Regions from separate parts of the Acidovorax sp. LjRoot117 genome, predicted to be linked through region 1. Evidence: predicted binding sites of a transcription regulator. Region 1 holds the regulator's gene; the other holds the start of a gene.
The links. Region 1 encodes NrdR, which represses ribonucleotide reductase genes. Its sites were predicted from a motif close to CACNANATNTNGTG; they were not measured.
Positions count from the first base shown of each region.

Region 2: the regulator NrdR is predicted to act here: its motif matches at 1,342-1,355, upstream of ACSQ3D_RS11500 (ribonucleoside-diphosphate reductase subunit alpha).

Region 1 covers NZ_CAXUPO020000015.1:93,606-96,994, forward strand. Annotated here, with positions in the region: gene glyA (serine hydroxymethyltransferase) at 1-1,243, shown strand, start outside; gene nrdR (transcriptional regulator NrdR) at 1,271-1,720, shown strand; gene ACSQ3D_RS25220 (DMT family transporter) at 2,161-3,063, shown strand; gene ACSQ3D_RS25225 (bifunctional metallophosphatase/5'-nucleotidase) at 3,076-3,389, opposite strand, start outside.
Region 2 covers NZ_CAXUPO020000003.1:396,501-399,889, forward strand. Annotated here, with positions in the region: gene ACSQ3D_RS11490 (sigma-54-dependent transcriptional regulator) at 1-454, shown strand, start outside; gene ampD (1,6-anhydro-N-acetylmuramyl-L-alanine amidase AmpD) at 438-1,070, shown strand; gene ACSQ3D_RS11500 (ribonucleoside-diphosphate reductase subunit alpha) at 1,449-3,389, shown strand, end outside.

The DNA.
Region 1 (3,389 bases):
GTACGACCGCAATATTCTTGTCGAACAAACCGACCCCGAACTCTTCGCCGCCATCCAGGCCGAGAACGCCCGCCAAGAGCACCACATCGAGCTGATCGCCAGCGAGAACTACGCCTCCCCCGCCGTGATGTGGGCGCAAGGCACCCAGCTGACCAACAAGTACGCCGAAGGCTACCCCGGCAAGCGCTACTACGGTGGCTGCGAGCATGTGGACGTGGCCGAGCAACTGGCCATCGACCGCGTCAAGAAGATCTTCGGCGCCGAAGCCGCCAACGTGCAGCCCCATTGCGGCGCGTCGGCCAACGAGGCCGTGTTCCTGGCCTTCCTCAAGCCCGGCGACACCATCATGGGCATGAGCCTGGCCGAAGGCGGCCACCTCACGCACGGCATGCCGCTGAACATGTCTGGCAAGTGGTTCAACGTGGTGTCCTACGGCCTCGATGCCAACGAAGCCATCGACTACGAAGCGATGGAAAAGAAGGCCCACGAAACCAAACCCAAGCTCATCATCGCCGGTGCATCGGCCTACAGCCTGCACATCGACTTCGCACGCTTTGCCAAGGTGGCCAAGGACGTGGGCGCGATCTTCATGGTGGACATGGCCCACTACGCCGGCCTGATCGCCGCGGGTGTGTACCCCAACCCCGTGCCCCACGCCGACGTGGTGACCAGCACCACGCACAAGAGCCTGCGCGGCCCGCGCGGCGGCATCATCCTGATGAAGGCCGAGCACGAGAAGGCCATCAACAGCGCCATTTTCCCCGGCCTGCAAGGCGGCCCGCTGATGCACGTGATCGCGGCCAAGGCCGTGGCCTTCAAGGAAGCGCTGCAGCCCGACTTCAAGGCCTACCAGGAACAGGTGGTGAAGAACGCCAAGGTGGTGGCCGAGACGCTGACCGCACGCGGCCTGCGCATCGTCTCCGGCGGCACGCAAAGCCACGTGATGCTGGTCGACCTGCGCGCCAAAGGCATCACCGGCAAGGAAGCAGAGGCCGTGCTGGGCGCCGCCCACATGACCATCAACAAGAACGCGATCCCCAACGACCCTGAAAAGCCGATGGTGACGAGCGGCGTGCGCATCGGCACCCCGGCCATGACCACGCGCGGCTTCAAGGAAGAAGAAGCGCGCACCACGGCCAACCTGATCGCCGACGTGCTGGACAACCCACGCGACGAAGCCAACATCGCCGCTGTGCGCGAGAAGGTCAACGCGCTGACCGCCCGCTTCCCTGTCTACCGCTAATCCACCGACTCCGGCCGATCAGCTCCCATGAAGTGTCCCTTCTGCAGCCACCTCGAAACGCAAGTCGTCGAAACGCGGGTGTCTGAAGAAGGGGACTTCATCCGGCGCCGCCGCCAGTGTGGCGCCTGCGACAAGCGCTTTACCACCTACGAGAGGCCGGAAGTGAGCTTCCCGGCCATCGTGAAAAAGGACGGCCGTCGCATCGAGTACGAGCGCGGCAAGCTGCAGGGCTCGTTCAACCTGGCGCTGCGCAAGCGCCCGGTGAGCACCACGCAGATCGACAGCGCCATCGAGCGCATTGAGGAAAAGCTGCTCAACCTGGGCCAGCGTGAAATCATGTCCGCGCGCATCGGCGAACTCGTGATGCGCGAGCTGAAAAAGCTCGACAAGGTGGCCTACATCCGCTTTGCCAGCGTGTACCGCAGCTTCGAGGACATCGACGACTTCCGCGCGATGGTGGACGAAGTCCGCAAGTGAGCTGCCACTGGCCCGCCGCGGGCTGTTTCGGCATTGCCACTTTTGGGTATAAATAGCCTCTACCGCTTGCCTGGTGTGCGCCAGAAGCTACTATTTTCATAGCACCCGCTCGGCAATGCGCTCCTGCGCATGCACTCTTGGCACTCTTGGCACCCCTGGCAGACCCGCCCTGGATGTGATGGGCACAGCGCTGACAAGCTGCGCCTGCGGACCTTGCACCCCATGACAGCGGCGCGCACCACGGGTGAACCGACCGTCATCCGCTGAGCGCCACCTGTTGCACATTGCACGGTGCTCGGTGCACGCCCTACTCTGCGCACCGCAATTCGTTTGCTATATTTTCAATAGCTGCCAGCGCTTACTGGTCGAGCGGTAGAGGCATTTTTCGCTCCCATCGACCGCTGCAGCGGTGCAGGCAACGCCCCGCGCGGTGCCCGACAATGCGCCCGGTGAAATCACGCCACTTCCTGCAGCTCGTGCTGCTGTCTGCCCTGTGGGGCGCCTCGTTCCTCTTCATCCGCATTGCCAGCCCGGTGCTCGGGCCCAACGTGATGGCGGCGCTGCGCATCGGCCTGGCCACGCTCACGCTGATCGGCATCATGCGCGTGGCCGGCGAGCGCTGGCCGTGGCGCCATTGGCGCGAGCTGCTGGGGCTGGGCACGCTCACGGTGGCTGCGCCGTTTCTGCTGTATTCCTGGGCGGCCCTGTACCTGCCGGCGGGGTACAGCTCGCTGCTCAACACCATGGCCGTCCCGTTCAGCGTGCTGGCCGCTGCGTGGATGAAGGAAGACACGCTGAGCCTGCGCAAATGGCTGGGGTGCCTGTGCGGCTTTGCGGGCGTGGCGCTGATCGTGCAGCTGGGACCGGTGCAGCCCACGCCAGTGCTGCTGATCGCCGCACTGGGCTGCATCGTCGCATCGGCCTGCTATGGCATCTCCACCACCTGGATGAAGCGCGCCACCACGCGCATGTCGCCTCTGGCGATCGCGGCGGGCATCCACGCCGCCGCGCTGGTGTTGCTGCTGCCGGGCGCGGCCTGGAGCCTGCCCGAGGCCCGCTTTACCACCGGCGCCGTGGCGGCGGTGGTGGTGATGGGCGTCTTCACCTCGGGCCTGGCCTACTGGCTCAACCTGCGCGTGCTGTCGCAGGTCTCGCCGGTGGCGGCCATGAGCTCGGCGTTCATGATCCCGCTGTTCGGCGTGGCCTGGGGCCATGTATTCCTGGGCGAGGCGCTGGGCCCGGGCATGCTCTGGGGCGGCGCGCTGGTGCTGGTGGCCACCGGCCTGGTGACGGGCTTCAACCCCCTGCGCTGGCTCGCCGCGCTGCGCCCTGGCAAGGGGTAACCGACGCCCGCCTCAGCGCGCCGGTGGTGCGGCAGGTGCCGTCGGTGCGGTGGCTGCAGCCGGCCGGATGCGGTCCGTGGCGGGCACCGCCACCGGGCTTCGCGTGCGGAAGTAGGCTTCCAGCGCATCCAGGTCCAGCCCGCCCACCAGGCGGTCGCGGCCTTCGGTCAGCACGGTGAAGTTGTCGCCGCCGCTGTCCAGGTAGCTGCTCATCACCACCCGCACGGGGGTGTCGTCCTGCAGCGGCACGCCGTGCAGCACCACCTGGCTGATGCGCGCGCCGGGCGGCTGGGTCCGGTCGAACTGGTAGGCGAACCCTGCGGACA
Region 2 (3,389 bases), on a different contig from region 1:
ACTGGCCGCCATCGCGGCCCATCCGCTGACCGGCAACGTGCGGGAACTGGAAAACCTGCTGCACCGCGCGGTGGCGCTCAGCGATGGCGATGAACTCCATGTGGACGGCCCGGCGCTGCCGCTGGATAGCGCTGGCGCGCGGGCCGTGCCGCACCAGGCGGCCACCACGTCCAGTGCGCCGGCAGTCGCGGCCGGCGACGCGCACGCCACCCTGCAGGCACCATCCGGCTCTCACCACAACCCAGGCAGTTCCGTACCGCTGCCCAGCGACCTGCAGGCCTGGCTGGACCAGCAGGAACGCGACATCCTCATCCGCGCCCTGCGCGAGGCCGGCTTCAACCGCACGGCCACCGCGGCGCGCCTGGGCATCAGCCTGCGCCAGATCCGCTACCGCATCGCCCGCCTGAACATTGCCGCGCCCAACGACCAGGATGCGAATGACGAGATCGGTTGAAGCCGCGCAGGACGACTCAGGCCCACTTTGGGACGGCGGCTGGCACCAGCGGGCACACCGGATCCCCTCGCCGAACTACGGCGAGCGCCCTGTGCAGGGCGCGCAGGCCATCGACCTGATCGTGGTGCACTCGATCAGCCTCCCGCCGGGTGAATACGGCACGGGCAAGGTACAGCAGCTGTTCACGAACAACCTCGACTGGGACGCCCATCCGTACTTTCAGAGCATCCGCGGCCTGGCCGTGTCGTCGCACTTTTTCATCGAGCGCACGGGCCAGCTCTGGCAATTCGTGAGCTGCGACCAGCGCGCCTGGCATGCGGGCCAGTCTGCCTACCGCGGCCGCAGCCAGTGCAACGACGACTCCATCGGCATCGAGCTGGAGGGCCTGGAAGGCCTGGAGTTCGAAGCGGCGCAGTACCAGATGCTCACCCAACTGTGCCGGGACATCGAACAGCGCTACGCCATCGAGCACATCGCCGGCCATGAGCACATTGCCCCGGGTCGCAAGCAAGATCCCGGGCCAGGGTTCGACTGGCGCCGTCTTCAGGATGCACTGCGTTGGCCGTTGCGCCGGTTTCCTGCCGCCACGCTGGCCGACCCTCCGTCGACCCGCTGATCACTGCGGCCCCAGCGCCACATCCCGTTTTTTTCTTTGTGCGCTTGCACATTGTTGCAGTGCTGGGTGGCCCCAAGGAACCATGCGGCCTCGGCGGCGAAATCCCGCGCAACGCGTGTCGGCATGCGGGTTGCGTGTCCCACATCCCCGCGTTTCAATGGATTGCGCGGAGGTGCCCGACCTCTGCTTCGCACGCCTAGCACAAGCCGTGTCGTCCTCGGGGCAGTTTTACCGCGATACACTACCGGTAGTGTCTTGAACGCACGAGACACACCATATATAGTGTGCCCACCCCAAAGCCCGGCACACCGATCTCCCGGCCCGGCTGCATTCCCAGCCGAGCATCACACCCCAGACAGCCCATAGAAGAGGACACCCATGCAAGCTGCTTTGAACACGCCTGTCACCCCCCACTCCGCCACGGTCGATGCGCCCGCATCCCAGGCAGCGCCAGTGGCCGCCACCCAATCGCTCCCGCACTACCAGATCATCCGCCGCAACGGCGCGGTGGTGCCCTTCGAGCCCCAGAAAATCGCGGTGGCGATGATGAAGGCCTTTCTTGCAGTGCATGGCACCCAGGGCGCAGCCTCTGCCAGCGTGCGCGAAGTCGTGGACACGCTGACGCAGAACGTCGTGCGCGCGCTGGTGCGTTCGCGCCCCGCTGGCGGCACCTTCCACATTGAAGACGTGCAGGACCAGGTCGAGCTGGGCCTGATGCGCGGCGGCCACCATGAGATCGCCCGCGCCTATGTGCTCTACCGTGAGCGCCGCACGCAGGAGCGTGCCCGCCACACCGAGCAACAGGCCGCTGTGCCAGCGGCACCGCTGCTGCATGTGATGGATGGCGACAAGCGCGTGGCGCTGGACCTGAACCGCCTGCAGGGCCTGATCGAATCGGCCTGCGTGAACCTGGGCGCGGACATCAAGGCCGACCCCATCGTTGCCGAAACCATGCGCAACCTGTACGACGGCGTCCCCATGGACGAGGTCTACAAGGCTTCCATCCTGGCCGCGCGCACGCTGATCGAAAAAGACCCTGACTACACCTACGCCACCGCCCGCCTGCTGCTGCACACCATCGTGCGCGAGGTGCTGGACAAGGAAGTGGCCCAGGCCGACATGGGCCAGGCGTACCTCGAGTACTTCCCCCAATTCATCCAGAAGGGCGTGGACAACGAACTGCTGGACGAGCGCCTGCTGACGTTCGACCTGGCCCGCCTGGGCGCCGCCCTCAAGGCCGACCGCGACCTGCAGTTCGACTACCTGGGCCTGCAGACCCTGTACGACCGCTACTTCCTGCACGTGCGCAAGACCCGCATCGAGCTGCCCCAGTGCTTCTTCATGCGCGTGGCCATGGGCCTGTCGCTCAACGAATCCGACCGCGAAGCCCGCGCCATCGAGTTCTATGAAGTGCTCTCGAGCTTCGACTTCATGTCCAGCACGCCCACGCTGTTCAACAGCGGCACGCTGCGCTCGCAACTGTCCTCGTGCTACCTGACCACGGTGCCCGACCACCTGGAAGGCATCTACGACTCCATCAAGGAGAACGCGCTGCTGTCCAAGTTTGCCGGCGGCCTGGGCAACGACTGGACCCGCGTGCGCGCCCTCGGCTCGCACATCAAGGGCACGAACGGCGAATCGCAGGGCGTGGTGCCCTTCCTCAAGGTGGTCAACGACACGGCCGTGGCCGTGAACCAGGGCGGCAAGCGCAAGGGCGCTGTCTGCACGTACCTGGAAACCTGGCACCTCGATATCGAAGAGTTCCTGGAGCTGCGCAAGAACACCGGCGACGACCGCCGCCGCACGCACGACATGAACACGGCCAACTGGATCCCCGACCTGTTCATGCGCCGCGTGATGGAAAAGGGCACCTGGACCCTGTTCTCGCCTTCCGACGTGCCCGACCTGCACGACCTGTTCGGCACCGCGTTCGAGAAGGCCTACGTGGCCTACGAACAGAAAGCTGCGCGCGGCGAGATCAAGCCCTCCAAGACGGTGCAGGCCACCGACATGTGGCGCAAGATGCTGACCATGCTGTTCGAGACCGGCCATCCCTGGATCACCTTCAAGGATGCCTGCAACGTGCGCTCGCCCCAGCAGCACGCCGGCGTGGTGCACTCGTCCAACCTGTGCACCGAGATCACGCTGAACACCAGCGACACCGAAACCGCCGTGTGCAACCTCGGCTCGGTCAACCTGCTGCAGCACTTGAAGGATGGTCAGATCGACCACGACAAGCTCAAGAAGACCATCACCGTGGCCATGCGCATGCTGGACAACGTGATCGACATCAACTACTACGCAGTACCCAAGGCCCGC